3 regions of the Streptomyces sp. NPDC004542 genome follow, and region 3 is predicted to be linked to each of the others. Evidence: riboswitches for the same ligand, from Rfam matches in the RefSeq annotation. Region 3 holds a riboswitch; each other region holds the start of a gene.
What was found. Region 3 has a riboswitch for thiamine pyrophosphate ahead of thiO (glycine oxidase ThiO). Riboswitches for the same ligand answer to the same signal wherever they lie in the genome.
Positions count from the first base shown of each region.

Region 1: another riboswitch for thiamine pyrophosphate. It lies ahead of thiC (phosphomethylpyrimidine synthase ThiC); the one in region 3 lies ahead of thiO (glycine oxidase ThiO).
Region 2: another riboswitch for thiamine pyrophosphate. It lies ahead of ABZX30_RS04995 (thiamine ABC transporter substrate-binding protein); the one in region 3 lies ahead of thiO (glycine oxidase ThiO).

Region 1 is NZ_JBEXLP010000005.1:38,941-42,209, forward strand. It holds gene thiC (phosphomethylpyrimidine synthase ThiC) at 50-1,834, opposite strand; TPP riboswitch at 1,827-1,983, opposite strand; gene ABZX30_RS04700 (YibE/F family protein) at 2,056-3,269, shown strand, end outside.
Region 2 is NZ_JBEXLP010000005.1:107,391-110,659, forward strand. It holds gene ABZX30_RS04995 (thiamine ABC transporter substrate-binding protein) at 52-1,134, opposite strand; TPP riboswitch at 1,223-1,330, opposite strand; gene rlmN (23S rRNA (adenine(2503)-C(2))-methyltransferase RlmN) at 1,355-2,461, opposite strand; gene ABZX30_RS05005 (glycine betaine ABC transporter substrate-binding protein) at 2,614-3,269, opposite strand, start outside.
Region 3 is NZ_JBEXLP010000031.1:68,660-71,928, forward strand. It holds gene ABZX30_RS19035 (thiazole synthase) at 1-360, opposite strand, end outside; gene thiS (sulfur carrier protein ThiS) at 363-563, opposite strand; gene thiO (glycine oxidase ThiO) at 560-1,720, opposite strand; TPP riboswitch at 1,718-1,829, opposite strand; gene ABZX30_RS19050 (hypothetical protein) at 1,883-2,233, shown strand; gene ABZX30_RS19055 (FAD-dependent oxidoreductase) at 2,280-3,269, shown strand, end outside.

The DNA.
Region 1 (3,269 bases), on a different contig from region 3:
CTTGCGCCCCCGGCGGGGGCGCAAGCCGGACAGGCGGCGCGCGCGCGTGTCAGTCCGCGATCGGCAGGTACACCCGGTTCCCGCTCGCCGCGAACTCCTTCGACTTCTGTGCCATGCCCTCCTCGATCTCGGCCTTGCTGCCGCCGTGTTCACGCCTGATGTCCTGTGAGATCTTCATGCTGCAGAACTTCGGCCCGCACATGGAGCAGAAGTGGGCCGTCTTGGCGGGCTCGGCCGGAAGCGTCTCATCGTGGAACTCCCGTGCCGTGTCCGGGTCGAGGGCGAGGTTGAACTGGTCCTCCCACCGGAACTCGAAGCGGGCGTCGGACAGCGCGTCGTCCCATTCCTGGGCACCCGGGTGGCCCTTGGCGAGGTCGGCCGCATGGGCGGCGATCTTGTAGGTGATGACGCCGGTCTTGACGTCGTCACGGTTGGGCAGGCCCAAGTGCTCCTTGGGCGTGACGTAGCAGAGCATCGCCGTGCCCCACCAGGCGATCATCGCGGCACCGATGCCGGAGGTGATGTGGTCGTACGCCGGTGCGACGTCCGTGGTCAGCGGGCCGAGCGTATAGAACGGAGCTTCATCGCAGATCTCCTGCTGAAGGTCGATGTTCTCCTTGATCTTGTGCATCGGGACGTGACCCGGGCCCTCGATCATGGTCTGTACGTCGAAACGCCTGGCGATCCGGTTGAGTTCCCCGAGCGTGCGGAGTTCCGCGAACTGCGCCTCGTCGTTGGCGTCCGCGACCGAGCCGGGCCTGAGTCCGTCGCCCAGCGAGTACGTGACGTCGTAGGCGGCGAGGATCTCGCAGAGCTCCTCGAAGTTCTCGTACAGGAACGACTCCTTGTGGTGCGCCAGGCACCAGGCCGCCATGATCGAGCCGCCGCGCGAGACGATGCCGGTCTTGCGGTTGGCCGTGAGCGGCACGTACGCCAGCCGCACTCCGGCGTGGACGGTCATGTAGTCCACACCCTGCTCGGCCTGTTCGATGACCGTGTCCTTGTAGATGTCCCAGGTCAGTTCCTCGGCCCTGCCGTCCACCTTCTCCAGCGCCTGGTAGAGCGGCACCGTGCCGATAGGGACGGGGGAGTTGCGCAGCACCCACTCACGGGTGGTGTGGATGTTACGGCCGGTGGACAGGTCCATCACCGTGTCGGCGCCCCAGCGGGTCGCCCAGGTCATCTTCTCGACCTCCTCCTCGATGGAGGACGTCACCGCCGAGTTGCCGATGTTGGCGTTGACCTTCACCAGGAACCGCTTGCCGATGATCATCGGCTCGATCTCCGGGTGGTTGACGTTGGCGGGCAACACGGCCCGGCCCGCCGCGATCTCCTCGCGGACGACCTCCGGTGAGACGTTCTCCCTCAGCGCCACGAACTCCATCTCGGGCGTGATCACACCTTGACGGGCATAGGCGAGCTGGGTGACCGCCTGGCCGTCCCGGCCCCTGCGCGGCTGGCGGGAGCGTCCGGGGAAGACCGCGTCGAGGTTGCGCAGTCCGCCCCGGGGCGAGGTGTGCTTGATCCCGTCGTCCTCAGGACGGACGGGACGGCCCGCGTACTCCTCGGTGTCGCCGCGGGCAATGATCCAGTTCTCCCGCAGCGGCGGCAGACCCCTGCGGACGTCGGTTTCGACGAGTGGATCGGTGTACGGGCCGGAGGTGTCGTACAGCGTGACCGACTGTCCGTTGGTCAGGTGCACCTGACGGACCGGCACGCGCAGGTCGGGGCGCGAACCCTCGACATACCCCTTGTGCCAGCCGATGGACTTCCCGGCCTCCTCGCCGCTGGAGAGCTGCGTGGAGGCAGGCGTGCGTGCGTCCTTGTTGGTCATGAGACCTACTCCCTACGCCGGCATTACCCGGTAACAGGTTCGGCGGTCGACGCAGCGGTTTCCGTCCATCGGTGTTCCACGTGAAACATCGCGAAGACGGAGGTCAGCGCCCTCTCAGCCCGGTGCTCCGAGCTCCCGCGTGTGCAAAGGTGCCTCCACGCTAGCGTCATTCGTGGCGCGGTGAACAGTGCGCCTCCGCCCGTTCTTGCAATGATCGGGCGGTGACCACGACGCACCAGCCCACATATCCGCCCGGCGAACCGCCGCACGACCGCAACCACGGCCACGGCCACGGCGGGGGGCACGGGCACGGCGGGGGGCACGGGCACTCCCACAGTCACAGCCACGGGCCCGCGGCCCCGGTCTCCCAGCATCTACGCAAGGTCATCGCGGCCGTTCTGATCCCGTTCACCGCGGCGGTCGTGGTGGGGCTCGTGGTGCTCTGGCCGGGCGGCGCCCCTGCGCACGAGCGGACGGGAGTCGGCTTCGACCGGCAGACGCGGCAGGCCACGGTCACCAAGGTCGTCGAGATCAGCTGCGGGTCGGTCAACGGCTCCGGGGGCACCTCGACCGGTGACACCTCCACGGCCGAGGGCGGCGCCGCGCAGCAGAAGTCGGGCGATACCTGCAAGAAGGCGACGATCCGGGTCGATTCCGGCAAGGACAGGGGCCGTACGTTCACGGAGATCGTGCAGCCGGACCAGTCGCGGCAGTTGCACCAGGGCCAGCAGGTGGTGGCCGCCTACGAACCCTCGGCACCCAAGGACCTGCAGTACTCGGTGACCGACGTCAACCGGCGCTTCCCCATGGCGCTGCTGGCCGGGATCTTCGCACTCGCCGTCGTGGTCGTCGGGCGGATGCGTGGCGTCATGGCGCTGGTGGCGCTGGCTGTCAGCTTCCTGGTCCTCACCTTCTTCATCCTGCCCGCGATCCTGCAAGGGTCGGACCCGCTGACCGTGGCAGTGATCGGCTCCAGCGCCATCATGCTGATCGCGCTCTACCTGTGCCACGGACTGTCGGCCCGTACCTCGGTGGCTGTCCTCGGCACCCTGGTCTCGCTGTCGCTGATCGGCGTCCTCGGCAACCTGTTCATCGACTGGGCCGCGCTCACCGGCAACACGGACGACAGCACCGGACTGATCCACGGCCTGTACCCGTCGATCGACATGAGCGGTCTGCTGCTCGCCGGTGTCATCATCGGTTCGCTCGGTGTCCTGGACGACGTGACGGTGACGCAGACCTCGGCCGTGTGGGAGCTGCACGAGGCCAATCCGTCGATGAGCCGGCGAGGGCTGTACCGTGCGGGCATCCGCATCGGCCGCGACCACATCGCCTCCGTGGTCAACACACTCGTGCTGGCCTACGCGGGCGCCGCGCTGCCGCTGCTGCTGCTGTTCTCCATCGCCCGGAGCGGCGTGGGCACGGTCGCCAACAG
Region 2 (3,269 bases), on a different contig from region 3:
CGAGCCGCGCCGCGGTCGCCCGCCCGGACCCGGCCGCCGCGGCAGGCGCGCCTACTTCAGTACGAGCGACGTCCACGACTTGACCCACTGGTCGCGACGGGCGGCGATCTTCTCGGCGGTCATGGTCTCGGGGGACTTGGCCTGCGCGCCGTACTTCGTGAAGTCCGGCGGCACCTGGGCGCCCTCGCGCACCGGGTAGACGAACATGTTGAGCGGCATGTCGTCCTGGAACTCCTCGGTGAGCAGGAAGTCGAGGAACGCCTTGCCGCCCTTGGTGTTCCCCGCGTTGCTCAGCAGTCCCGCGTACTCGGTCTGCCGGAAGCAGGTGCCGTACGACACCCCGGTCGGGGCGGTGCTGGGCCGCTTCTTGGCGTAGATCACCTCGGCGGGCGGGGAGGAGGCGTACGACACCACGAGCGGCCGGTCCCCGCCGGCCTTCCTGCCCTCGGAGGAGCCGGAGAACTCCTGGGAGTAGGCCTGCTCCCAGCCGTCGACGACCTTCACGCCGTTGGCCTTCAGCTTCTTCCAGTAGCCCTGCCATCCGCTGTCGCCGTACCGGGCGGCGCTGCCGAGCAGGAAGCCGAGACCGGGCGAGGAGGTGGCCGCGTTCTCGGTGACGAGGAGGTTCTTGTACTCGGGCTTGACGAGGTCGGCGAAGGACTGCGGCGGGGAGAGCTTGTGCTCGCTGAAGTAGGCCTTGTCGTAGTTGACGCAGATGTCGCCGGTGTCGATGGGCGTGACCCGGTGCTTGTCCTGGTCGACGCGGTACTGCGGCAGGACCAGGTCGGAGCCCTTGGGCTCGTACGGCTGGAACAGCCCGTTGTCGAGCGCACGCGACAACAGGGTGTTGTCCACGCCGAAGAAGACGTCGCCCTGCGGGTTGTCCTTGGTCAGGATCGCCTTGTTGACGGCCTGGCCCGCGTCGCCGTCGGTGAGGACCCTCACCTTGTACCCGGACCGCTTCTCGAAGTCCTTGAGCACGTTCTTGGAGACGGCCCACGAGTCGTGGCTGACGAGCGTGACGGTTGTGGAGTCCGCCGAACTCCCTTTGTCCGACGCCCCGCACCCCGTCAGGGCGGGCAGCGCCACGAAGCCGAGCCCGACGGCCACGGCCACGACGGTCTTGTTGTGCACTGGATTCCTCCTGGGGTTGACCAGGAAGAGACGCGGCCCTGCCCGGGCCCCGCGGAGGATTCCGCGGGGCCCGGGCAGGGCGCAACAGCTCGAGTGATGACCGAACTTCCTACCCAGAATGACCTGGGCGAGGTTCAGAGGGTCTGCGGCCCGGTTGCCGCACTCTCAGCGCTGTGGCGCTCCCCTGTCGGAATATGAAGATGTACGTGACGCCCACAGACTACCGCTCGGTGGCCGCCAGCTGACCACAGGCTCCGTCGATCTCCTGCCCCCGGGTGTCCCGGATGGTGACGGGCACCCCGTGGGCGGCGATGGCCTCCACGAACGCCTTCTCGTCCGCCGGCCGCGAGGCGGTCCACTTGGAGCCCGGCGTCGGGTTCAGCGGAATCAGATTGACGTGCACGGGCTTGCCCTTGAGCAGCCGGCCCAGCCGGTCACCGCGCCAGGCCTGGTCGTTGATGTCCCGGATCAGCGCGTACTCGATGGACAGCCGCCGGCCGGACTTGGCGCTGTACTCGAAGCCGGCGTCCAGCACCTCACGCACCTTCCAGCGCGTGTTCACGGGTACGAGGGTGTCGCGCAGCTCGTCGTCGGGCGCGTGCAGCGAGATCGCGAGCCGGCACTTGAAGCCCTCGTCGGCGAACCGGTGGATCGCCGGGACGAGCCCGACGGTGGAGACGGTGATGCCGCGCTGCGACAGCCCGAGCCCGTCCGGCTCGGGATCGGTGAGCGCCCGGACCGCACCGACGACCCGCTTGTAGTTGGCCAGCGGCTCGCCCATCCCCATGAAGACGATGTTGGACAGCCGGGCAGGTCCCCCGGGCACCTCTCCGTCCCTGAGCGCCCGCATCCCGTCCACGATCTGGTGCACGATCTCGGCGGTCGACAGGTTCCGGTCCAGCCCCGCCTGCCCGGTGGCGCAGAACGGGCAGTTCATCCCGCAGCCCGCCTGCGAGCTGATGCACATCGTCACCCGGTCCGGGTAGCGCATCAGCACCGACTCCACGAGCGTCCCGTCGAACAGCCGCCACAGGGTCTTGCGGGTGGTGCCCTGGTCGGTCGACAGGTGCCGCACCACGGTCATCAGCTCCGGCAGCAGCGCCTCCCGCAGCTTGGCGCGCGACGCCGCGGGGATGTCGGTCCACTGCTCGGGGTCGTGCGCGTACCGCGCGAAGTAGTGCTGCGAGAGCTGCTTGGCACGGAACGGCTTCTCCCCGATCTCCGCCACCGCCTCCTTGCGTTCGGCGGGCGTGAGATCGGCGAGATGCCGCGGCGGCTTCTTGGCTCCGCGCGGGGCGACGAAAGTGAGTTCTCCGGGCTTGGGCATGGTCGTACCAGTGTCGCAGATCGACTTGGGTGATCCGCGGGGGTCGGTCCCGGCGGCTGTCGGTGAGCGTCCGGTGGGCGGTTTTGGCGCCGGGGTGCCGGGAGCGTTCTCCCGGGACGGCCGTGCCGGGAGAACGCTCGGAGCGGTCGCGGCTACTTCACGAAGCCGTTGTCCACCAGCCAGTCGTGGGCGATGTCCTCCGGGTCGTCGCCCTCGACGTCCGCGAGCGCGTTGAGCTTCTGCATCTCGGTCGTGGTGAGCTTTTTGGCCAGCGGCTCGAAGATCTTCTTCAGGACCGGGTACTTCTTCAGCGTCTCCTGCTTGAGCGTGAGCGCGGGCTGGTAGACGGGGAAGAACTTCTTGTCGTCCTCCAGGACCACCAGCTTGTTGGCCGGGATACGGCCGTCGGTGGCGAAGACCTCGCCGAAGTTGCAGGTGTCGCCCTTGGCGGTCTCGGTGTAGATCAGCCCGGTGTCGAGCATCTTGACGTTGTCCTTGGGCGCCTTGATGCCGTAGGCCTTCACCAGCCCGGGGAAGCCGTCGTCACGGGTGGAGAACTCGCTCTCGATGCAGAACGTGGCCTCCTTCGGCTTGCTCTTGCTCACCTTGGCGAGGTCGGACAGGGTCTTCACCCCGAGCTCCGCGGCCTTGTCCTTGCGGACGGCGAACGCGTAGGTGTTGTTGAGCGGGGCCGGCGGGTCGATCCAGGCGACGCCGTTCTTCGCCAGGTCCTCGGCGGCGACCTTCTCGAACTGCTGGCGCTGGTCGGCGATCGGCTTGGTGTGCTTCAGGTAGGTGATCCAGCCGG
Region 3 (3,269 bases):
CTCCGCCGCGTCCAGCAGCTCGATCGGATCCGGCAGCAGCGTGCGCTCGTCGGCGATGACCTCCAGCTTGACCAGATCGGTCCCGAGGGCCTCGCGCGCCAGCCGGGCGGTGAGCACGGCCTCCCCGGCGGTGAAACACCCCGCCGTGTTCGGCAGCACCCGGATGCCGAGCCGCTCCAGCACCGACAGCACCGAGCCGCGCACACCGGGATCCACCCGCCGCATCGCCACGGTCGTCAGCTCCGTGCCGGAGGCGGCCAGCGCCCGCTCCAGCACCTCGAGGCTGGGCGCACCGCCCGTACCCATGATCAGGCGGGACGTGAAGGACGTACCACCGAGGACGAAGGGGTCGTCGGCCATGCTCAGCCTCCCTGGACGGCGGTGAGTACTTCGACGCGGTCACCCTCGGCCAGCGCCGTGGACGGCCACTGCGCGCGCGGGACGACGGTCTCGTTGAGCGCGGCGGCCACTCCGCGCGGCGCCGCGGTGAGGGACCGTACGAGGGTGTCGAGAGCGGTGCCCGGGGCGACCTCCCGGCGCTCTCCGTTGACGGAGATGTTCATGCGGGCTGCTCCGTGAGTGCCGTGCTGAAGCGCTTGGGGGTGAACGGCCGGGCCTCTTCGGGCAGTTCACCCGTGGTCAGGGCGTGCGCCAGGGCGTCCCCGGTGACCGGCGTGAGCAGCACGCCGTTGCGGTAGTGCCCGGTGGCCAGCAGCAGCCCGTCCAGGCCGGTCGGGCCGAGCAGCGGCGCGTTGTCGGGTGAACCGGGGCGCAGCCCGGCCCGGGTCTCGGTGAGCGGCAGCTCGGTGATGCCGGGCACCAGTTCGTGCGCGTCGCGCAGCAGCTGGTACACCCCGCCGGCGGTCACCGTCGTGTCCCAGCCCAGTTCCTCGCTGGTGGCCCCGACGACCAGCTCGCCGTTCTCCCGGGGCACCAGGTAGACGTGGCTGCCGCGCACCACGGCCCGTACGGTCCGGTTGAGGAACGGCGCGTACCGCCCGGGCACGGCCAGCCGCACCACCTGCCCCTTCACCGGCCGCACCGGCGGCAGCAGGTCCTCGGGCAGGCCCGCGAGCCGCCCGCTCAGGCTCCCGGCGGCCAGCACCACCTGGCCCGCGCGCAGCGCACCGCCGTCCGAGGCGGTCACCCCGGCCGCCCGGTCCCCCGCGACGTCGAAGCGCTCGGCCCGCACCCGGTGGAAGACCACCCCGGCGCGCTCGCACGCGGCGAGCAGCGCGGCCGCCAGCCGGCGCGGATCGATCTGGTGGTCGCCGTCCACCCGCAGCCCCCCGCGCACCCCCGGCGCCAGCAACGGCTCCAGGCGCCGGCACTCCCGCCCCGAAAGCCACTCGGACTCCAGGCCCGACCGCTGCTGCAACGCGTGCAGTTCGCGCAGGTGGGCGCGGTCGTCGGCGTCCAGGGCGACGGCGAGCGTGCCGCACGGGCGGTAGCCGAGGTCCAGGCCGGTGAGGTCGGTCAGCTCGGCCGCGAACTCCGGATAGCGGCGGGCCGACGCCAGGTTCAGGCCGAGCAGGATCTGCTCGCCGTGGTGCAGCTCCGTGACGGCGGCCAGCATCCCGGCCGCGACCCGGGCGGCCCCGCCGCCCGGGTCCGGGTCCGCCACGGCCGTGGTGAGCCCGCGCTGCGCGGCCCGCCAGGCCGTGACCAGACCGATGATCCCGCCCCCTATGACGAGGACGTCGGACGTACGTGACGACATGGGCGTCCAGCCCCTCCCTTCGCCGGCATGACCCGGATCAGGTTCGTACGGTCGGAGGCCGCCAGCCTCCCTCTCAGCCCGGTGCGTCCGGGCTCCCGCGAGTGCTTGTACGGTGGCCACCCTAGCCCGCAGGGCACCCGACCCGTAAGGAGGCCTCCGCCGATGGCCCGCTCGCTCGACGGCCTGATCCTCGCTCCCGTCGCGGACCAGGCTCCGGGACAGGTGGGGACGCGCACCCGGTTCGCGTACCACGAGAAGGACGGCGAGATCTGGGCCGAGTACGCGGGTGGCGATGTCGTACGCGGCTCCCTGGTGGGCACCAGGGAAGGGGACCGGCTGGACTTCCGGTACGTGCAGCTGAAGCGGGACGGCACCACCTCCTGCGGACACTGCGCGTCGGCCGTCGTCGAGCTGCCCGACGGCCGGGTGCGGCTGGAGGAGACCTGGGAGTGGGAGTCACAGCCGGGAGCGGGTACGAGCGTGGTGGAGCAGGTCACGGAGCACACCCCCTGACTGACGGCCAGTCAGTTGACTATGGTGGTCCGACTATGGTGATCCAGTGAGCGAGCAGACACGGGAACAGGCCACGTCACAGGCGCGGCGCGTGGTCGTCGTCGGCGCGGGCATGGCCGGGGTGCAGACCGCGGTCGCGCTGCGCGAACAGGGCTTCCGGGGCACCGTGACGCTGCTCGGCGCCGAACCCCACCAGCCGTACGACCGGCCCCCGCTCTCCAAGGCCGTGCTGCTCGGCAAGGCCGAAGGCTCCGCCTTCGACGTCGACTTCGAGGCGCTCGGCATCGAACTGCGGCTCGGCCGTGAGGCGCTGGGCGTGCGCCCGGGCGACCACGAGGTCGACACCGAGGCCGGGCCCGAGCCGTACGACGTCCTGGTCCTGGCCACCGGCGCCGAACCGGTCCGGCTGCCCGGCACGGAGGGCGTGCCCGGCGTGCACCTGCTGCGCACCCTCGACGACGCCGAACGGCTGCGGCCGGTACTCGCCCGGCAGCACGACGTCGTGGTCGTCGGCGCGGGCTGGATCGGCGCCGAGTTCGCGACGGCGGCCCGTGAGGCGGGCTGCGCGGTGACGGTCGTGGAGGCGGCGGACCGCCCTCTCGCCGGCGCGCTCCCGGCCGAGGTGGCCGCGCCGATGGCGTCCTGGTACGCCGACAGCGGCGCCGAGTTGCGCACGCACGCGCGCGTGGAACGCGTCGAGCCGGGCGCGGTGGTGCTCGACGACGGCTCGCGGGTGCCCGCGGGCGCCGTCGTCGTCGGCATCGGCGCCCGCCCCGCCACGGCGTGGCTGGCTGGCTCCGGCATCGAACTCGGCGCGCACGGCGAGGTGGTGGCCGACGAGCACCTGCGGACCTCCGCGCCGGACGTGTACGCGGTCGGCGACTGCGCCTCCTTCCCGTCCCGCCGGTACGGGCAGCGGCTGCTCGTCCACCACTGGGACAACGCCCTCCAGGGCCCGCGCACGGTCGCCGCGAACATCATGGGCGAGACCCCCGCGGTCTACGACCCCGTGCCGTACTTCTGGTCCGAGCAGTTC